2 regions of the Thiohalobacter sp. genome follow, and region 2 is predicted to be linked to the other one. Evidence: riboswitches for the same ligand, from Rfam matches in the RefSeq annotation. Region 2 holds a riboswitch; the other holds the start of a gene.
The links. A riboswitch is a leader RNA that binds a small molecule or an ion and turns the genes downstream of it on or off. The one in region 2 is predicted to bind cobalamin.

Region 1 (10,832 bases), on a different contig from region 2:
GCCCCGCGTCATCGAGAACAGCGAGGGTGATCGCACCACGCCCTCGATCGTCGCCTTCACCGACGACGGCGAGGTGCTGGTCGGCCAGGCGGCCAAGCGCCAGGCGGTCACCAACCCGGAAAACACCCTGTTCGCGATCAAGCGGCTGATCGGGCGCAAGTTCGAGGATCCGGAAGTACAGAAGGACATCGAGCTGGTGCCCTACAAGATCGTCAAGGCGGACAACGGCGACGCCTGGGTCGAGGTCAAGGGCAAGAAGATGGCCCCGCCGGAGATCTCGGCGCGCGTGCTGCAGAAGATGAAGAAGACCGCCGAGGACTATCTCGGCGAGGAAGTGACCGAGGCCGTCATCACGGTTCCGGCCTACTTCAACGACTCGCAGCGCCAGGCGACCAAGGACGCCGGCAAGATCGCCGGCCTGGATGTCAAGCGCATCATCAACGAGCCGACCGCGGCCGCGCTGGCCTATGGCATGGACAAGAAGCGTGGCGACCAGAAGGTGGCCGTGTACGACCTGGGTGGTGGCACCTTCGACATCTCCATCATCGAGATCGCCGATGTCGACGGCGAGCACCAGTTCGAGGTGCTGTCCACCAACGGCGACACCTTCCTGGGCGGCGAGGACTTCGACAAGCGCCTGATCGACTATCTGGCCGACGAATTCCAGAAGGACCAGGGCATCGACCTGCGCGGTGATCCGCTGGCCATGCAACGGCTCAAGGAAGCGGCCGAGAAGGCCAAGATCGAGCTGTCGTCCAGCAATCAGACCGACGTCAACCTGCCCTACATCACGGCGGACGCGAGCGGACCCAAGCACCTCAACATCAAGGTGACGCGGGCCAAGCTGGAATCGCTGGTCGAGGATCTCATTAGCCGCACCATCGAGCCCTGCAAGACCGCGCTCAAGGATGCCGGCCTGTCGGTGGGCGAGGTCGACGAGGTGATCCTGGTCGGCGGCCAGACCCGCATGCCCAAGGTGCAGGAAGCGGTGAAGGCGTTCTTCGGCAAGGAGCCGCGCAAGGATGTCAACCCGGACGAGGCCGTGGCCATCGGTGCCGCGATCCAGGGCGGCGTGCTGGGTGGCGAGGTCAAGGACGTGCTGCTGCTCGACGTGACCCCGCTGAGCCTCGGCATCGAGACCCTGGGCGGTGTCATGACCAAGCTGATCGAGAAGAACACCACCATCCCTACCAAGGCGACGCAGGTGTTCTCGACCGCCGACGACAACCAGACCGCGGTGACCGTGCACGTGCTGCAGGGCGAGCGCGAGATGGCCAGCGCCAACAAGTCGCTGGGCCGCTTCGACCTGACCGACATCCCGCCCGCACCGCGCGGCGTGCCGCAGATCGAGGTCACCTTCGACATCGATGCCAACGGCATCCTCAACGTGTCCGCCAAGGACAAGGGCACGGGCAAGGAGCAGAAGATCGTCATCAAGGCCTCGTCGGGCCTGTCCGAGGACGAGATCGAGAAGATGGTCAAGGATGCCGAGGCCCATGCCGAGGAAGACCGCAAGTTCCACGAGCTGGTGGACGCCCGCAACCAGGCCGACAACCTGATCCACGCGACCCGCAAGTCGCTCACGGACCTGGGTGACAAGGTCGAGGCCGGCGAGAAGTCCGCCATCGAGGACGCCATCAAGGCGCTGGAAGAAGTCATGAAGGGCGACGACAAGGCGGCCATCGAGGCCAAGACCCAGGCCCTGGCGGAACTCTCGGGCAAGCTGGCCCAGAAGGTCTACGAGCAGCAGCAGGGTGCTGGCGGCGGTGCCGGTGCCCAGCAGGCGGGCGCCGAGCAGGCCGAGACCACCACGGCTGGTGGGGACGATGTCGTCGATGCCGAGTTCGAGGAAGTCGACGACAACAAGAAGTGAGCCCGTGCGGGCGGAACGGCGGTGGCCGCTCCGTCCGCACCTTCTTTTCCGTGAATCGCGGTTCGGCGGCCACCGGGCCGCGTTCGCGTGTGTGGGGGCGGCGAGCTCCGGGTCCGTACCGGAGCCGGTAAGGAATCATGTCCAAGCGTGACTACTACGAAATCCTGGGTGTCCAGAAGAATGCGAGCGAGGCCGAACTGAAGAAGGCCTACCGCCGCATGGCGCAGAAGTACCATCCCGACCGCAATCCCGACGACAAGGCGGCCGAGGAGAAGTTCAAGGAAGTCAAGGAGGCCTACGAGGTTCTCTCTGACGCACGCAAGCGCGCGGCCTATGACCAGTTCGGCCATGCCGGGGTCGACCCCAATGCCGGCCCTGGTCCGGGTGGCTTCGGCGCCGGTGGCGCCAGCTTCTCGGACATATTCGGCGATGTCTTCGGCGACATCTTCGGGGGCGGCGGTGGCCGCGGCGGCCAGCGCGCCTACCGCGGCGCGGACCTGCGCTACAACCTGGAACTGACGCTTGAGGAGGCCGTGGCCGGCACCACCGTCAAGATCCGGGTGCCCACCATGACCGCCTGTACGGCCTGCGGCGGCAGTGGTGCCCGCAGCGGCAGTCGGCCGGAAACCTGTACCACCTGTGGCGGCGTCGGCCAGGTGCGCATGCAGCAGGGCTTCTTCTCCGTCCAGCAGACCTGCCCGCGCTGTCGCGGCACCGGCACCATCATCAGCGATCCCTGCACGGTCTGTCATGGTCATGGCCGGGTACAGGAAACCAAGACCCTGTCGGTGAAGGTTCCGGCCGGTGTCGATACCGGCGACCGCATCCGCCTCGCCGGCGAGGGCGAGGCCGGCGAGAACGGAGGCCCGCCGGGCGATCTCTACGTGCAGATCCGGGTAAAGGAGCATGCCATCTTCACCCGCGAGGACAACAACCTGTACTGCGAGGTACCCATCCCCTTTGTCACCGCCGCCCTGGGCGGCGAGCTGGAAGTACCGACGCTCGATGGCCGAGTGGTGCTCAAGATCCCCGAAGGCACCCAGTCCGGCAAGCTGTTCCGCCTGCGCGGCAAGGGCGTGCAGCCGGTGCGCGGTGGCCCGGTCGGCGATCTGATGGCTCGGGTGGTGGTGGAGACGCCGGTGAACCTGTCGGCGAAGCAGAAGGAGCTGCTGCGCGAGTTCGAGCGCACCCTGGGCGAGAAGGGCGGTTCGCACCACAATCCCAAGTCCCATTCCTGGCTGGACGGCGTCAAGCGTTTCTTCGACAACATGAAGCCCTGAGTCGAACGGGCCTTGCGAATCATTCTGTCCATGGTTGCAATGTGCGCTGACCTTGGTTTGGTTGGCCCGCATATTGCTCCAGGGCGGAAACGGGCGGTCGCAAATCGTACCCTGGGATATGGCAACCGAATCCCATTTGTTTTCCTGTAATGCAGGAAGTCGGTCGGCGTCCTCTCGTGCTCTGGTGCAGTAAGCGGACTGGTCTTGTCAATCCCAGCTGAGCGCGCCGCCGGTCTGGTACTCGGTCACACGGGTCTCGAAGAAGTTCTTCTCCTTGCGCAGGTTGGCCTGCTCGTCCAGCCAGGGCAGGGCGTTCTCCGCGCCCGGAAAGGGCTCCTCGACACCGAGCTGGCGCGCGCGGCGGTTGGCAATGAAGCGGAACTGCTCGCCATGCAGTTGCGCCGAGTAGCCGAGGATGGGTTCGGGCAGCAGGAAGCGGGCATAGGCGGTTTCCGCTGCCTCGGCCTCGTCCCACATCTCGCGCAGGGCGGCGGGGTCGGGCCGGATGGCCTCTTCCTCCATGATCTGGCGGGCCACGCGGATGCCGAATCCGGCATGCATGACCTCGTCGCGCATGATGTACTGGAGTTGTTCCGCCGTGCCTTTCATCAGGCCACGCCGTTGCAAGGCGAATATCGGCGAGAAGCCGTTGTAGAACCAGCAGCCCTCGAACACGGCAGCGAAGAAGATGTAGGCCATCAGGAACTCCGCCAGGGTGTCGCGGTCGCGGAGGTCCACGTCCGGTCGCAGTACCGAGTCCAGCCGGCGGTTGGCAATGCGGATCTTGGCGTGGATCTCGGGCACCACGCGGTACCGGTTGTAGATCTCGCCCTGGTCGAGGTTGAGCGTCTCGATGCAGTGCTGGTAGGTCCAGGTATGCAGGGCTTCCTCGTAGACCTGCCGGGCCTGGTAGATCTGCAGCTCGGGTGCCGACATCTTTTCCATTACCGCCAGGCCGATGTTGCGCATGGCCAGAATGTCCGAGGTGGTGAGATAGGCAAGCACATTTTCATAGACATGCCGTTCCTCGGTGGTCAGGCGGTGGTGATAGTCGTGCACGTCCTGCGCCATGTTGATGTCCAGCGGCGTCCAGTGGTTGCGGTTGGCGTTGAGGAAGTACTTCCAGGCCCAGGGGTAGCGGAAGGGCGCGAGCTGGTTGATGTCGGTCAGGCCGTTGACGACCCGCTTGTCGCGGGGGTCCACGGGCCGCGCGGCGGGCTGTGAGCGGCCGGCGGGAAGGGCCGGACCACCCAGTGCCGTGTCAGCGGTCGGGGCCGGGGCGTCGTCCGGCAGGGTCACGGGCGGCGGCGGGGCCTGTTCCGGCGAGGCGGTCGTGCGTTGCAGCAATGCGGCAAGGGGGTCGTTCCATTCGTTCATGTCGGTCGTCTCCTGAATTCCGTGGGCTGGCGCGTTACTGGCAGGCTTCGCATTCGGGGTCGTCTATGGCGCAGGCCTTGGGCGCGTCGCGCTCGCCTTCGTCGGTCTTTTCCATGTGCGTGGCGCCGAGGGTACGCAGGTAATAGGTGGTCTTGAGGCCACGCAGCCAGGCCAGCTTGTACAGTGCGTCCAGCTTCTTGCCCGAGGGTTCGGCGAGGTAGAGGTTCAGCGACTGTGCCTGGTCGATCCATTTCTGACGCCGGGCCGCCGCCTCTACCAGCCAGCGGGGATCGATCTCGAAGGCGGTGGCATAAAGGGCCTTGAGATCCTCGGGAATGCGGTCGATGGCGGCCAGCGAGCCGTCGTAGTACTTGAGGTCGTTGATCATCACCGCGTCCCACAGTCCGCGCGCCTTGAGGTCGCGCACCAGGGCCTCGTTGACCACCGTGAACTCGCCCGACAGGTTCGATTTCACGAACAGGTTCTGGTAGGTGGGTTCGATGGACTGGGATACGCCGCAGATGTTGGAGATGGTGGCCGTGGGCGCGATGGCCAGGCAGTTGGAGTTGCGCATGCCGACGGTGCGCACGCGCTCGCGCAGTGCCTCCCAGTCCAGGGTGCTGCCGCGGTCGACCTCCAGCAGCGGGCCGCGGACCTCGGCCAGCAGATCGAGCGAGTCGATGGGCAGAATGCCGCGGCTCCACAGCGAGCCGTCGAAGCTGGGATAGCGGCCCCGCTCCTCGGCCAGCTCGGTCGAGGCCTGGATGGCGAAGTAGGACAGGGCCTCCATGCTGCGGTCGGCGAACTCGACCGCGGCCTCGCTGGCGTAAGGGATGCGCAGGCGATGCAGCGCATCCTGGAAACCCATGAGCCCCAGTCCGACCGGCCGGTGGCGCAGGTTGGCGCGGCGGGCCTGGGGCACGCTGTAGTAGTTGATGTCGATGACATTGTCGAGCATGCGCAGGGCGATGCCCACGGTGCGCGCCAGTTTCTCCGTGTCCAGCCCCTCGTCGTCGACGTGGGCGGCCAGGTTGACCGAGCCCAGGTTGCACACCGCGATCTCGTCGTCGGAGGTGTTGAGGGTGATCTCGGTACAGAGGTTGGACGAATGCACCACGCCCGCGTGCTGTTGCGGCGAGCGCAGGTTGCAGGGGTCCTTGAAGGTGATCCAGGGATGCCCCGTCTCGAACAGCATGCCCAGCATACGCCGCCAGAGATCCTGGGCGCGGAGCTTCTTGTGCACGCGCAGCTCGCCACGCTCGGCCATGGCCTCGTACTCGGCATAGCGGGCCTCGAAGGCGGCGCCGGTGAGATCGTGCAGGTCCGGCACCTCGTCGGGCGAGAACAGGGTCCAGTCGCCGTCCTCCGCCACCCGCTTCATGAACAGGTCCGGTACCCAGTTGGCGGTGTTCATGTCATGGGTGCGGCGGCGTTCGTCGCCCGTGTTCTTGCGCAGCTCCAGGAATTCCTCGATGTCGATGTGCCAGGTCTCCAGGTAGGCACAGACGGCCCCCTTGCGCTTGCCGCCCTGGTTGACCGCGACGGCGGTGTCATTGGCGACCTTGAGAAAGGGCACCACGCCCTGGCTGGTGCCGTTGGTGCCCTTGATGTGGGCGCCCAGACCGCGCACCCGGCTCCAGTCGTTGCCCAGGCCGCCGGCGAACTTGGACAGCAGGGCGTTGTCGCGGATGGCGCTGTAGATGCCATCCAGATCGTCGGGCACGGTGGTCAGGTAGCAGCTCGAGAGCTGCGGGCGCAGGGTGCCGGCGTTGAACAGGGTGGGCGTGGAACTCATGAAATCGAACGATGACAGCAGTTCGTAGAACTCGATGGCGCGTGCCTCGCGGTCGATTTCGCGGATGGCCAGGCCCATGGCCACGCGCATGAAGAAGGCCTGGGGCAGTTCGAAGCGCACGCCCTCGTGGTGCAGGAAGTAGCGGTCATAGAGCGTCTGCAGGCCGAGGTAGCCGAACTGCCGGTCGCGTTCCGGTTTCAGTGCCGCGGCGAGCCGGGCCAGGTCAAAGCGGCCGAGTTCGGGGTCCAGGTGTTCGGTGTCGATGGCCTTGCGGACGTAGCGCTCGAAGTAGTCGGCGTAGGGGTCCTCCGGCGGCAGCCGGTCCAGATCGGGCCGGGTATCGAGCACGAAGGCATGGGCCTCGTCGATCAGGCGATCGAGCAGCAGCCGTGCCGCCGCGCGCCCGTGATCGGGGTCCTGCTCGATCAGGCCGCGGGCGGCGAGGATCAGCGCCTGGCCGACATCCTGCTCGGGCATGCCGTCGTACAGGTTGCGTTCCGTCTCCCGCAGGATGGCACCGGCGTCGGCGCCGGCCAGGCCGGCGCAGGCACGCTCGATACGGGTGCGCAGCAGGGCGGGATCCAGCGTGGCCAGGCTGCCGTCGGCACGGCGCAGGTTCAGACGCGGCGCTTCGTTCCCGGACTCGGCGGCGGGTGCGCTCGCGGCCCGTTCGCGGGCGCGCTGTTCGCGGTACAGCACATAGGCGCGGGCTACCTTGTGATGCCCGCCGCGCATCAGCGCCAGCTCGACCTGGTCCTGGATGTCCTCGATGTGCACGGCACCGCCCTGGGGCTGGCGCCGGAGCAGGGCGGCCACCACGTCCTCGGTCAGTGCCGCCACCGTGTCGTGGATGCGCCGCGAGGCCGCGCCCTGGCCGCCTTCCACGGCCAGGAAGGCCTTGGTCAGGGCCACGGCGATCTTGGTGGGGTCGAAGGGGGTGCGGGCACCGTTGCGGCGGATCACCGCGTGGCTGGTGGTTGCCGGCGAGCGCGCGGCCGCCTCGTCGAGGGTCGGCGGGATTGTGGCGGACCCGGCGAACGGGACGCCGGGCATCGGATCGTTGCTGCCCGGGGTCGGGGCTTGTCGTGGCATGGCGCTTCCTCCTCCGTCGGTTTGGGGTCGGGCGCCTGCGCGTCAACGGTGGGGGAAGACCTGGGTCTGCCGGCTTGTGGCCGGCCGGCGAACCGCAAGGGGTCGCCATCCCCGACGCCTGTTACGCGAAGGCGAGGGTTACGGACGGGCCGCCGACCGGGCGGACGCCGTCGTCTCCGGCAGGTCTTCGGACTCGGGGGCAGAACAGATGTGGCCTGGGGCCGCGGCTTCCCATCCTCTGCGGACAGTGCCTGGCACCGCGGGGTGCGGTGCCGCGCGGCCTTCGTTCCCCCTCACCGCTGCGCGTCAGTCCCGGATTCGCACCGGGTTCCCTCTTGCAGCCACCCCAAGGGATTGGGGTGGCACCGGAGACGAACCACAAGATAGTGGGGTTCAGGGTGCCTTGCAAGCCCCCATTTTCCGTGCCAGGTCGAGGAAGTCCCGCAGCCAGGGCAGATCTGCGTCGGCGGCGCGGATGGCCGCCAGCATCCGTCCGCGCAGGCCATGGCGCCCCAGTGGCCGTGCGGCCAGCCGTTCCCGTTCGAGCGCGTCCCGAAGCACCCAGTCGGGCAGGGCGGCGACCCCGCGCCGGCTGGCCACCAGCTGCAGGATCACGGCGGTCAGTTCGCAGGGCCGAACGGCGGCCGGTTCCACGCCCGCGGGATCGAGAAAGCGGCCGAACAGGTCCAGCCGTGAGCGTGGCACCGGGTAGGTGATGAGGGTCTGGTCGGCGAGGTGCCGGGGCTGGATGCGCTTGAGCCGGGTGAGGGGGTGATCGGGTGCGAGCGCCAGCAGGGCCTCGTAGTCGAACAGGGGTTCGAAGTGCAGCGAGCGGTGGCGGCTGCGGTCCGAGGTGATGACCAGGTCCACCTCGCCCGCGAGCAGTGCGGGCAGGGCGTCGAAGGCGCTGGCGTGGATGTCGATGTCCACTTCCGGCCAGCGGTCGCGAAAGTCCTCCAGCAGCGGCAGCAACCAGTCGTAGCAGGCGTGGCACTCGATGGTGAGGTGCAGGCGGCCTGCGGCGGCAGCTTCATCGGACTTGAGAAACCGCTCCGTATCGGCCACGGCCGGCAGCACCTGGCGCGCCAGCGCCAGCAGGCGTTCGCCCGCGGCGGTGAGCCGCAATGGCCGGGTGCCGCGGCGCAGCAGCGGGGTGTCGAAATGGGTTTCCAGCGCGCGCAGCTGATGCGAAAGGGCCGACTGGGTGAGGTGCAGACGGCGGGCGGCGCCGGCCAGGCTGCCGGTCTCGGCCAGCGCCTGCAGCGTGCGCAGATGGCGGAGCTCCAGGAACATGAATGAAATTCAGTGACGCAGTGAAAAATTTGAGTTTGATTCAGTGTCCTCGGCTCACCATACTCGCCGCCGTCAGCCGATACAACAGGGAGCGGCAACATGCGTATACACAATCTGGGATTCCCGCGCATCGGCGCGCGCAGGGAGCTGAAGACGGCCCTGGAAGCCTACTGGCGCGGGGACATCGACCGCGCGCAACTGGAGGCCACGGGGCGTGAGCTGCGGACCCGCCACTGGGCGTTGCAGCGCGCGGCCGGTCTGGACCTGATTCCGGTCGGTGACTTCAGCTTCTACGACAGCATGCTCGATCATGCCGCCCTGCTGGGCGTGGTGCCGCCCCGCTTCGGCTGGCAGGGAGGCACAGTCGACCTGGACCTGCAGTTCGCCATGGCCCGCGGCACGACCATCGACGGTGCGCCGCTGGCTGCCTGCGAAATGACCAAGTGGTTCGATACCAACTACCATTATCTGGTGCCGGAGCTGGCGCCGGGGCAGCGGTTCCGGATTTCGAGCGAACGCCTGTTCGAGGAAGTGCGCGAGGCGCGCGCCCAGGGGTTGCCCTTCAAGCCGGTGCTCATAGGTCCGGTCACCTGGTTGTGGCTGGCCAAGTCGCGGGTCGCCGGATTCGACCGCCTGGACCTGTTCGAACCGCTGGTCGAGGCCTATGGCGAGGTGCTGGAGCGGCTGGCCGACGAGGGGGCCGACTGGGTGCAGGTGGACGAGCCGGCGCTGGTGCTGGATCTGCCGCCAGCCTGGCAGCAGGGCTGTGAGCGGGCCTACCATGCGTTGCAGTCCTGCCGCGCGCGGTTGCTGTTGACCACCTACTTCGGGGCGCTGGGCGACAATCTCGGACTCGCCGCGCGACTGCCGGTGGCCGGGCTGCATGTCGACCTGGTGCGCGGTGCCGACCAGCTCGATGCCGTGCTCGACCGGCTGCCGCCCTACAAGGTGCTGTCGCTGGGCGTGATCGACGGCCGCAACGTGTGGCGGACCGACCCGGATGCCGCATTGCAACCCTTGACGCAGGCGCGCGAGCGCATCGGCGACGAACGGCTCTGGGTTGCGCCTTCCTGCTCCCTGCTGCACGTGCCAGTGGATCTGGAACTGGAGGACAGTCTGGATCCGGGCCTGCGCGGCTGGCTCGCCTTCGCCGTGCAGAAGCTCGACGAGTTGTCCCTGTTGCGGCGGGTGCTGGCTGGCGATGTCGACGCCTTGCCGGCGCTGGAAGCTGCCCGTGCGGCGATCGCGGCACGCCGGGCCGATCCGCGTCTGCACAGCGAGGCCGTGGCCAGGCGGCTGGCGGGCATTGGCGCGGAGGACCTGTCTCGCCACGCGCCATTCCACGTGCGGCGTCCCCTGCAACAGGCCCGGCTGCGGCTGCCGCCGTTTCCGACCACGACCATCGGTTCCTTTCCGCAGACGGCCGAGATCCGCCAGTGGCGGCGCGACCATCGCCAGGGGCGGCTGGACACGGCGGCCTACGAGGGCCTGCTGCGGGATGAGATCGCCGAGATCATTCGTCGCCAGGAGGCGCTGGGTCTGGACGTGCTGGTCCACGGCGAGCCCGAACGCACCGACATGGTCGAGTACTTCGGCGAGCGCCTGGCCGGCTTCGCCATCACCCGCTTCGGCTGGGTACAGTCCTACGGGTCGCGCTGCGTGAAGCCGCCGATCCTCTATGGCGACGTCCGGCGCCCGGGGCCGATCACGGTCGAGTGGGCGCGCTTCGCCCAGTCGCTGACCGAGCGGCCGGTGAAGGGCATGCTCACCGGCCCGGTGACCCTTCTCAACTGGTCCTTCGTCCGCGACGACCGGCCGCGTGCCGACACCTGCCGACAGATCGCGCTGGCCCTGCGCGACGAGGTCTGCGATCTGGAGGCGGCCGGCATCCGCATCATCCAGATCGACGAAGCGGCCTTGCGCGAGGGTCTGCCGCTGCGTCGCGCGGAACAGGCCGCCTATCTGGACTGGGCGGTGGCCGCCTTCCGTCTGACCGCCTCGGGGGTCCGCGACGAGACCCAGATCCATACCCACATGTGCTACTCGGAGTTCAACGACATCCTTGCGGCCATCGCCGGCATGGATGCCGATGTCATCACTATCGAAACCTCGCGTTCGCAGA
Region 2 (10,832 bases):
TAGCTCTCGCGCCGCGCCGCGATCTCGCCGAGTACGGTTTCGTAGAGGACCTGCTTGGACTCGAAATGGCGGTAGAGCACCGCCGGGCTGACGCCGACCCGGCGGGCGATCTCATCCACCGACACCCCGTGATAGCCGCGATCGGCGAACAGCACCTTGGCGACTGCCAGGATCGCCGCCCGCCGCTCGGCGGCCTTCATGCGTTTACCCCCCATAGTGCACCAGGGGCTGCGGATGATGGCGGATTTGCAGCCGGGCTCGGGGAGGGCTGGCACTCAAGCCGTGGCCGTCGCTACGGCTTGAGTGAAGCGTCCCCGAGACCGAGCAAAAATCCGTCAGGGCCGCAGCAGGATGCGGGCGGCCACAAAATGCACGCGGAGACAAAGAGGTCGAATTCCGGTTCATCGTCCACCAGCGCAACAAGTTGCCCGCCGCCCGCTTCCGCCCGGCTGCAATATGGGGGCTGGCATGTATCACCCGGCGGGGCGCGGAAGCCCTCCGCGCCCCGCTTCGTCACGCCTTGCGGATGAAGAACTCGAACTCGCCGCCGGCATCATTGGACGCCACCAACTGGTTGCCGGTCTGCTTGCAGAAGGCCTCGAAGTCCTTCACCGAGCCCGGATCGGTGGCCAGGATGCGCAGCACCTGGCCGCTGCTCATGCCGGCGATGCTCTTCTTGGCCCGAAGAATGGGCAGCGGACAATTGAGACCGCGTGCGTCCAGTTCCGTGTCGAATGTGCTCATCTCCCGCCTCCTGGCGCCGTGCGCCAATAAGTTAGTAAACGTTTACTTATTTAGACCAGGCGAACGGTCCTGTCAAGGGCAAGCCACTGGTGGACAAGGGCGGGGTCAGCCCCCGAACAGGCGCTGCCACCAGCGGCGGCGGTTGCCGGGGAGGGGTCCGTCGGCCTCGAGATCGACGGGCGGGATCTTGGAGAGGATCCAGCCGGGTTTGGGGGGATTGTCGGAGAAGCCGCAGGAGACGCCGAGGTTGTTGGGATCGAAGATCTTGATGTAGGCCGGCGCCTCGAAGGAATCCGTGTAGACGATGCCGCAGTAGTCCTCGCCGTGCTCGCGCCGCAGCAGCGCGTCGACCTCGTCGATGAAGCGCAGCAGCTGCTCCGGCTCGGCGGTGTCGGTGGGCGGGGTTTCGCCCACGGCATAGATGTACCAGCCACCGTCGGCATCGCGGCGGACGACCTCCCAGAGCGCATCCAGCTGCGGCCAGCGCAGCACGCCATGGAAGCTGCCCCGGAAGGCCTCGAGAAAGGGATTCTGCGTCGGTGTCTCGGCGCGGTTCATGGCTCGGTTCCTCGTGGTCGGGGCCGGCGTCGTCACGACTTCAACCACGACGACGCCCCCTGATTCCCTGCTGCGGCCCAATTTAAGCACATTCCCCGCATGGCGGCTTGACTCCCCCAGGGTGGCTGCGTAAATTGCCGCCATCCCTGCTTCAGGTGCCCGCGGCCCTTCCCCTGGCCGCGGGTGAAACGGGAAGCCGGTGCGCCCCGGAGAACCCCGGTGCAAGTCCGGCGCTGCCCCCGCAACGGTAGGTGAGTCAGGGGCCGATCCTCTAGCCACTGTGTCGATGACACGGGAAGGCGATCGGCCCGGAAAGCCCGGCTTTCCACTCGCGAGCCCGGAGACCGGCCTGAGGCGTTCGTGTGATGTGCTGCGGAGGGCGGCACAGCGGCGCAACGGCCCGGTTCCGTTTCCCCGTCCCCGCTCTCGCTTGCCACCACAGACCGCAACCGGCGCGCGGGTGCGCGCCCCGACACGAGAGCCTAGCCCGACATGATGTTTCGCCCCCGAGCCCTGCCCCTGGCCCTGAGCCTTTGCTGCACCATCAGCCTGCCTGCGCTGGCCGACGAGATGGCACCGGTTGTCGTCACCGCCACCCGCACCGCCCAGACCGCCGACCAGACCCTGGCCTCGATCACCGTCATCACGCGCGCCGACATCGAACGCCTGCAGGCCCGGTCGGTGGAGGAACTGCTGTCCGGCCTGGCCGGCGTGACCCTGGCCAACAACGGCGGCCGTGGCAAGCAGACCTCGCTGTTCCTGCGCGGCACCAACTCCAGCCATGTCCTGTTCCTCATCGACGGCATCCGTGTCGGTTCGGCAACCACCGGTGCGGCGGCCTTCCAGGACTTCCCGGTGGACCAGATCGATCGCATCGAAATCGTGCGCGGCCCGCGCTCGGCGCTGTACGGCTCGGAGGCCATCGGCGGCGTGATCCAGATCTTCACCCGCAAGGGCGGCGGGGACACGCGGCTGCGTCTCGATGCAGGGACTGGCACGCACAACACTCGGCTGTTGAGCGGCGGCGTCAGCGGCGGCGGCGACCGTCACTGGTACAACCTGCAGCTCTCCGGAGAAGACACCGACGGCTTCAATGCCTGCACCGGCTCCTCCACTGCCTTCGCCGGCTGCTTCACCGAGGAACCGGACGACGACGGCTATCGCAACCTCTCCCTGTCGCTGCGCGCCGGCACCCGCTTCGACAATGGGGCGAGCCTGGACCTGAGCCTGCTGCGCGCCGACACCGAGGTCGAATACGACGGCAGCTTCCAGAACGAGACCGACGGGCTGCAGCAGGTGCTGGGCGCCAGCCTCGAACTGCCGCTGGGCGAGACGCGGCTGGGCTTGCGTGTCGGCCAGAGCCGCGACGAGGCCGACAACTTCAAGGACGGCAGCGCCGCCTCCCGCTTCGACACCCGCCGCAACAGCGCCGGCATCCAGATCGACACACCGCTCGGTGCAGCGGGCCTGGTCACCTTCGGCGGCGACTGGTACGACGACCGGGTATCCTCGACCACGGCCTACGACCGCTCCAGCCGTGACAACAAGGCCCTGTTCGCCCAGTACCTCGGCAACTTCGGTCGCTTCGACCTGGAGGCCGCCCTGCGCCGTGACGACAACGAGCAGTTCGGCGGCCACACCACCGGCAGCCTGGCGGTCGGCCACGACCTGGGCGAGCGGCTGCGGCTGACCGCGAGCTACGGCACCGCCTTCAAGGCGCCCACCTTCAACGACCTCTACTTCCCGGGCTTCAGCAACCCGAACCTGCAGCCGGAAACCTCGAAGAGCCTGGAGTTCGGCCTCTCGGGGCTGGCCGGCAGCCTGCGCTGGGCTGCCCAGATCTACGAAACCCGTATCAACGACCTGATCGCCTTCGACAGCAGCTTCGTTCCGCAGAACATCAGCAAGGCGCGCATCCGCGGTCTGGAACTGACACTGGCCGGCCGCATCGGTGGATGGGACGCCCGCGCCAACGCCGGCTTCATGGACCCGGAACATCGCGGCGACGACGCCAACCGGGGCAACCAGCTCACCCGACGCGCCAGACGCTCGCTGCGCATCGATCTCGACCGCGAATTCGGCGCAATCCAGTTCGGCGGCACCCTGCGCGCGGAGAGCCGGCGCTATGACGACCTCGCCAACACCCGCGCCATCGGCGGCTACGCCACTGTCGATCTGCGCCTGGACTGGCAGCCGGCACGCGACTGGACCCTGGGACTGCGCGCCGCCAACCTGTTCGACCGCGACTACGAGCTGGTCAGCTACTACCCGCAGGACGGCCGCAACTTCATGCTCACCCTGCGCTATCGTCCGGAGGGCTGATCGGGCATGTCGTCCGGTGTCGTACAGCCCCTCACCGATGGCCGCCCGCTGGCGGCCATGCTGCTCGCCTCGGTGCTGATCCATGCGGTACTGCTTGCAGCCTGGGGGCCATCGACACCGCCTGCCGCACCGCAGGCATCGGCCCTCTCGGTACGGCTGCAGGCCGGTACCACAGCCAGCGCACAGGCGGCCGCTGAGACACCGCAAGCCTCCACAGCCGTGAAAACGGAGGTGGCCGAACGGCACGCGGTCCGGACCCGACCCGCCGTACCGGCAGCGACCCCCCGGGAGGCCGTGCGCCCGTCGGCACCGCCCGCGCCGCATATCGTCGAAGTGGAACCCGCCACAGCGTCGCTTCCCCGGGCCGGGACTGCCGACGCAGCCGCCACGCCGCCCGAGGCCCGCGCAGAGGCCATGGCCGCCAGCCGCATCCTCGCCGACATCCGCCTCGCCCTGGCCCGTCACTTCCGCTATCCGCCGCTGGCGCGCCGGCTCGGCTGGGAGGGCGACGTGGTCCTCGGCTTCCGTCTCCATGCCGACGGGCGAATCGACGACATCCGCATCACCCGGCCCTCGGGGCACCGCCTGCTCGACCGCTCGGCGCGCGAGGCCCTCGGCCGGGTGCAGCGGGTGAGGCTGGCCGCCGGGCTCATCGACGGCAGCCGGGTGCTGGAACTGCCGGTACAATACCGGCTGACGGACAGCTGAGGCAGGAGAGACATGGGCCACCGCCTGTCGAAGATCTACACCCGCACCGGCGACGCCGGCAGTACCGGTCTCGGTGACGGCAACCGCGTGGACAAGGACCACCCGCGGGTCGAGGCCTTCGGCACGGTCGACGAGCTGAACAGCCAGATCGGCTTGCTGCTGACCGAGATCGACCCGGCCAGCGAGGTCGCAGGCGATCTCACCGCCATCCAGCACGACCTGTTCGATCTCGGCGGCGAGCTGTCCATCCCGGATCATCGCAGTATGGAAGCGAAACAGGTGGAACACCTGGAAGCCCGACTCGACGCGCTGAATGCCGATCTGCCCTACCTGAAGGAATTCATCCTCCCCGGCGGCTGCCGGGCCGCGGCACTGGCCCATGTCGCGCGCACCGTCTGCCGCCGTGCCGAGCGCCGGCTGTTCAGCCTGTCACGCGACGAGACCCTCAACCCCGCGGCGCTGCAGTATCTCAACCGCCTGTCCGACTACCTGTTCGTGCTGGCCCGCCACCTGAACCGGGCCACCGGCCGCGACGACGTGCTCTGGGACCGCAGCCGCTGACGCCGCCCCGCGGCCCCTCATGTAGCCCGGATGCAGCGCAAGCGGAATCCGGGAACCCCTGCGGATGCCCGCCTTCGTGTTCCATTCGGAACCGGGACCTGACTCATTCCCCGCGCGCCGCGTCCAGGCGCGCGCACAGCCGCGCCGCCCCCTCCGCCAGCCGCGGGCCGGCGCGCTGCAGCAGGTCCGCCGGCAGGCTGTAGAGATGGCCCTTCGCCACCGCCGGCAGTTCCGGCCAGGCGGCCCACGCCGCCAGCCAGGCCGGCCGTTCGGCGCCCAGACCACTGGCCAGGATCACCTCAGGCCGCCGCGCCAGGACCGCCTCGGTGCTCACCGACAGTGCCAGCCGGTCGACGTCGGCGAACAGGTTGTGGCCGCCGCAGAGTGCGATGACCTCGGTGAGGATGTGCGGTCCGCCCAGTGTCATCAGCGGCCGGTCCCAGATCTGGTAGAAGACACGCAGCGGGCGGACACCGGCATGGCGCACGCGCAGGGCCTCGATGCGGGACTCGAAGGTCCGGGCCGCAACCTCTGCCTCCGCCGTGGTATGCGCGAGCCGGCCGAGGGCGCGCAGGGTACGGGGGATGTCGGCCAGTCGCCGGGGCTCGGTGACATACACGGCAACGCCGAGCGCACGCAGCCGGTCGAGATCGGCGCCGCGCGCGCCGCTGCCCCAGGCCACCACCAGATCCGGCGCCAGCAGCGCGATGCGTTCGACATCCAGCGCGCCCAGGGTACCGATGCGGGGGAGCCGCGCCACCGCCGGCGGATGATCGCTGGCCAGGTCCACGGCCACCACCCGCGCGCCGGCGCCCGCCGCGAACAGCAGTTCGGTGGCGCTGGGGGCGGTGCTGACGATGCGCGCGGCGGGCGCCGCGAGACGCACCGGATTCCCGGTGTCGTCGGTGACCGCCACGACCGCGACCGCGAGCCGGCAGGTCAGGGCCAGCAGGCCGAAGGCATACAGCAGAAATTTCATGCCCGCAGTCTACCGGAAGCGCCGCCGGCCGACGCTGACAGCCCGCGCCCGGGCGGGTATCCTTGGCCGCCCGTCCGCAACCAGCCGCTGGAGATCTGCATGAAATCCCCCGTCGTGGTCATAGGCATCGGAGAACTGGGCGCCGTGTTCGCGCGCGGCCTGCTGCGCACCGGCCATCCGGTCTTCCCCGTCACCCGCGAGACCGACATGGCACTGGAATCGGCCAGTCTCCCCGACCCGGAGCTGGTGCTGCTGGCGGTGGCGGAAAAGGACCTGCATCCGACGTTGGAGGGCATCCCCGCGCCCTGGCGCGAACGGCTGGTGCTGCTGCAGAACGAACTGTTGCCGCGCGACTGGGAACGCCATGGCATCGAACAGCCCACGGTGATCTCGGTCTGGTTCGAGAAGAAGAAGGGCATGGACTCGAAGGTGCTGCTGCCCTCGCCCGCCTGCGGTCCCGCGGCCGAAACCCTGCACGCCGCGCTGGCGAGCATCGACATCCCGGTCCGCGTCCTCGACGACAGGGAGGCCCTGCTGTTCGAACTGGTGGTGAAGAATGTCTACATCCTCACCACCAACATCGCCGGCCTCGAGGTCGGCGGCACCGTGAGCAGCCTGTGGCGGGACCATCAGAACCTCGCCCGCGCCGTTGCCGCTGATGTCATCGCCATCCAGGCGCACCTCACCGGCCGCGACTTCGACACCGAGGCGCTGATCCGGGGCATGCTCGCCGCCTTCGAGGGCGATCCCGATCACGGCTGCATGGGCCGCTCGGCGCCGGCACGCCTGCAGCGCGCACTCGCCCTGGCCGACGAGGCCGGCCTCGAGGTGCCCACCCTGCGCCGCATCGCCGCCGCGCATCCCTGAGTCATCGCGGCCCATCTTCAGAGAGTGCCGCGCACATCCCCGGGCATTCAGGGTCAGGGGCGCCGCAACGCCTTGCCGGTGCCGTGATCCTCAGGGCCTTCGGCCATGGAAGATCAGCATCGGCGGCCTTTCGCCGTCGGCCTCGATGCGGGTCAGACCGGCGCTCGGGACCTTGATGCGAAACAGGCTGGGGGCGGGCGCTTCGAGCAGATGCACGAGCGCAGCGCGGATGACGCCGGCATGCCCCACCACCAGCGCCCGTCGGCCGGCGTGGCGTTGCAGGCAGTCGTCGAGACCGGCCGCGATGCGGGCCAGAAACTCCGCCACCGGCTCGGCACCGGGTGGGCGGTGGGCAACGGGATCGGCATAGAAGCGCGACAGGGCCTGGGCGTCCTCCGCCCGCAACTCGGCCGCGGTGCGGCCTTCCCAGGCACCGAAGCCGATCTCCCGGAAGCGGTGCTCGATCTCCAGCGGCAGGCCACGTTCCCTGGCCAGCGCCTCGGCAAAGGCACGGCAGCGGACAAGCGGTGAACTGACCAGGACATCCCAGTCCTCGCCGGCGACGGCGCCACGCATCTCCGCCCAGCCGCGCTCGCTGAGCGGATCGTCGATCTGGCCGCGGTAGCGGGGGCCGCCCACGGGCTCGCCATGGCGAAGCAGGTCGAGACGGGTCATGGCATTCAGGCGATCAGACCAGCCAGTACCAGCAGGGCTATCACGAACACCCACACGAACAGGGCGCGCCCGACCAGCCCGGAGACGGACTCCAGCAGTCGTGCCTGGGCATCGGGATCGCGGTGCGGGCCGGGGTCGTTGAGGGCACCGCGGCCGACACCGGCGAGGATGGCATCCGAGGCCAGCGACCCCGATCCCGCCGTATCGGCATGGTGACGCCAGCGGGTCAGCGCGCCCTCGAAGTCGCCGGACAGGGCGTAGGAGAGGGCGGTCAGCCGGGCCGGAATCCAGTCCAGCACAGCCAGCAACTGCAGGATGGCCTGCGCAAACAGCGGGTCGCCATCCTGCGCCTCGCGCAGCCTGAGTTCCTGCGCAGCCCGGTAGAGCACGGCGCCCAGCGGCCCCAGCAGCGCAAACCAGAACAGGACACCGAAGATACGCCGGTTGGCCTCGGCCAGCAGTTCGCCGGTCACCTGATCGATGCGGGCGTCGGGCTCCGGCACCAGCGGCAGGGCCAGGCTCTCGTCGGCGAAGCGGGCAAAGGTCAGGTCGTCACCGGAGGCCGCGGCATCGGCCAGGGCACGGATGTCCACGAACAGGTCGCGCGGCCCCAGGCAGACAACCAGCACCAGCACACCAAAGATCAGCCCGCCCAGCCCCCAAAGGGCGTCGTCCAGCCAGGCCTGCAGCAGGGCGACGACCAGCAGCGGCCCGGCCAGCACCAGCAGCAACTCGCCCCGGCCGGCCACGGGTGCCTCGGCGAGGCGGCTGCGCAGCCAGAGCACGTAGTCGTGGAAATGTTCATAGCGGCGCCAGTGCCGGACCCGGTCGTACAGCCGTTCCAGGCCCAGGCCGAGCAGAATGGAAATGAGCGTCATGTGCTCCTCCTGCCGCCAAGCTAAGGACAGCCCCCGGGGGTGTCAAGCAAGGCCCTTTGCTGCCAGCAGCGCGGCCAGGCGTGGCCACTCGAAGGCCGGGCCGGGGTCGGTCTTGCGCCCGGGCGCGATGTCGCTGTGACCCACGACACGCCCGGCGGTGATGGCGGGATAGCGTTCGGCCAGCGCCGCGATCAGCTCGGCCAGCGCCCGGTATTGCACCGGCTCGTAGGCGATGTCGTCGGCACCCTCCAGCTCGATGCCCACCGAGAAGTCGTTGCAAGCGGTGCGCCCTTGGTGGCAGCTCTGGCCGGCGTGCCAGGCGCGTTCCCCGAAGGGAACGAACTGCACCAGGCTGCCGTCGCGGCGAATCAGCACATGGGCGGACACCCGGAGATGCGCGACCTGCGGATAATACGGATGGGCGTCGGGGTCGAGCCGGTTGGTGAACAGCGCCTCGATGGCATCGCCGCCGAACTCGCCCGGCGGCAGGCTGATGCCGTGCACCACCACCAGCGAGATGTCGGCCGGATCGGGGCGCGCGTCACGGTTCTCGCTGGGCACACGGCGCACCCCCTCCAGCCAGCCCCGGGCATCGATTCTCACGGCGCCTCCCGCGGCGGCGCGGCCAGCAGTGCGGCGATGCCCCGATCGACGGCCGCGGGGGTGGCCTCCACCGCCAGCGGCCCCTGGTAACGGCCATCGACGTACAGGAACAGCGCGGGCAGGTGGAAGACCTCGAACTCGGCGGCGAGCCCCGGATCCAGCCCCGCATCGACCTCGAACAGTTGCAGGTCGCCGCGCCGCACCGCACAGGCCTCCAGCAGCCGTTTCCAGTGCCGGCAGCTGCCGCAGGCCGCGGCGGAAAACAGCACCAGGGCCAGCCCTGTCGTGGCCTCCAGGGCGTGATGAAAGTCGAACTGGTCGAGTCTGCGAAACATGCCGCGCCGCTTGATTTCGGGGGTTGGCTCACGCGATCATGCACCGGCGGAGCCAATGGGCATCCTAGCAGCTTGCAGGTGTCCCCGCAGGGCGGCTGGCCGGAAACGTGAACCCCGCCGCATCCGTGTCCGACAACGGACCCTAGAATCCGTCGGCTGCAGGCCGACCCTCTTGCCCGAGGAAATCCAGTGAAGCGCATTCTGCCGTTCATCCTTCTCGTCGCCGCCCTCGGCGGTGCCTGGCAGGTTCAGGCGGAGACCCGTTACGTCTCCGACCGGCTCGAAATCCCCATGCGCTCCGGCAAGAGCACCCAGCACCGCATCCTGCGCATGGTGCCCTCCGGCACGCCGCTGGAGGTGCTGGAGGTGGACAAGGAAAACGGCTGGACGCGGGTACGCACGCCCAGCGGGGCGGAAGGCTGGGTGCTGACCCGGCTGCTGATGGACATCCCTGCCGCCCGCGACCGGCTGGCGCGCGCCGAGAAACGGCTGGCCGAGCTGGAACTTCGCGACCGTCAGCGGACCCAGAACCTCACCGCAGCCGAAAAGGAGAAGGCCGGGCTGCAGGCGGAACTGGAGAAGCTCCGCGAGGAGAACCGCAGTCTGGCCCAGCAGCTAGCCGAAATCCGCCGCACCGCCTCCAGCGCGCTCGCCATCGACGCCGAGAACAAGGAACTCAAGAGCCGGCTGATGCAGATGGAGCGCGAACAGCAGACCCTCGCCCAGGAAAACGAGACCCTGCGGGACCGCACCGCCCGCGACTGGTTCATGGTGGGTGCCGGCGTGGTGGTACTGGGCATCCTCATCGGCCTGATCCTTCCCCGCCTGCGCATCCGCCGCAAGTCGAGCTGGGGCGATCTCTGACAAGCCGCCTGCAGCGCCCGGCCTGCACCCCTATTCGTCGGTCACGCAGCCGTGCGAGGCATCCTTCACGCACTTGATGAACTTGTGCAGGGTGCCGCGGGTGGCCTTGTACGGCGGCATCTGCCACTCGGCCCGGCGCCGTGCCATCTCCTCGTCGGAGACATCGACGCTGAGTGAATTGGCCACGGCGTCGATGCTGACGACGTCGCCGTTGCGGATCAGGCCGATGGGTCCGCCCTCCTGGGCCTCGGGCACGATGTGGCCGATGATGAAACCGTGCGAGCCGCCGGAGAAGCGGCCGTCGGTGAGCAGCGCCACGTCCTTGCCCAGCCCCGCGCCCATGATGGCCGAGGTAGGGGTGAGCATCTCGGGCATGCCGGGACCGCCCTTGGGGCCCTCGTAGCGGATCACCACCACGTCGCCCTTCTCGATCTCGTTGCGCTCCAGCGCCGCCAGCATGTCCTCCTCGCAGTCGTAGACCTTGGCCGGCCCGGAGAAGTGCAGCCCCTCCTTGCCGGTGATCTTGGCCACGGCGCCGCCCGGCGCCAGGTTCCCGCGCAGGATGCGGATGTGGCCGCTCTCTTTGATGGGGTTGTCCAGCGGGCGAATGACGTCCTGGCCTGGCGTGAGATCGTCGACCTCTTCGAGGTTCTCGCCCAGGGTACGTCCCGTCACCGTCATGCAGTTGCCGTCGAGCAGGCCCTCGCGCAGCAGGTACTTCATCAATGCCGGGATACC

Region 1: linked by a shared signal. The riboswitch ahead of MVF76_RS05710 (ribonucleoside-diphosphate reductase subunit alpha) and the one ahead of btuB (TonB-dependent vitamin B12 receptor) in region 2 are both predicted to bind cobalamin.

What each region holds. Positions count from the first base shown of each region.
Region 1 covers NZ_JALTON010000037.1:44,984-55,815, forward strand. The annotation lists gene dnaK (molecular chaperone DnaK) at 1-1,873, shown strand, start outside; gene dnaJ (molecular chaperone DnaJ) at 2,011-3,153, shown strand; gene MVF76_RS05705 (ribonucleotide-diphosphate reductase subunit beta) at 3,361-4,530, opposite strand; gene MVF76_RS05710 (ribonucleoside-diphosphate reductase subunit alpha) at 4,565-7,378, opposite strand; cobalamin riboswitch at 7,579-7,802, opposite strand; gene MVF76_RS05715 (LysR family transcriptional regulator) at 7,811-8,710, opposite strand; gene metE (5-methyltetrahydropteroyltriglutamate--homocysteine S-methyltransferase) at 8,810-10,832, shown strand, end outside.
Region 2 covers NZ_JALTON010000031.1:24,199-35,030, forward strand. The annotation lists gene MVF76_RS04750 (TetR/AcrR family transcriptional regulator) at 1-200, opposite strand, end outside; gene MVF76_RS04755 (sulfurtransferase TusA family protein) at 514-744, opposite strand; gene MVF76_RS04760 (hypothetical protein) at 850-1,302, opposite strand; cobalamin riboswitch at 1,439-1,669, shown strand; gene btuB (TonB-dependent vitamin B12 receptor) at 1,798-3,624, shown strand; gene MVF76_RS04770 (energy transducer TonB) at 3,631-4,332, shown strand; gene MVF76_RS04775 (cob(I)yrinic acid a,c-diamide adenosyltransferase) at 4,345-4,893, shown strand; gene MVF76_RS04780 (cobalamin-binding protein) at 4,997-5,872, opposite strand; gene MVF76_RS04785 (hypothetical protein) at 5,972-6,739, shown strand; gene MVF76_RS04790 (histidine phosphatase family protein) at 6,830-7,414, opposite strand; gene ampE (regulatory signaling modulator protein AmpE) at 7,420-8,292, opposite strand; gene ampD (1,6-anhydro-N-acetylmuramyl-L-alanine amidase AmpD) at 8,335-8,895, opposite strand; gene MVF76_RS04805 (thioredoxin family protein) at 8,892-9,230, opposite strand; gene MVF76_RS04810 (TIGR04211 family SH3 domain-containing protein) at 9,420-10,094, shown strand; gene ilvD (dihydroxy-acid dehydratase) at 10,125-10,832, opposite strand, start outside.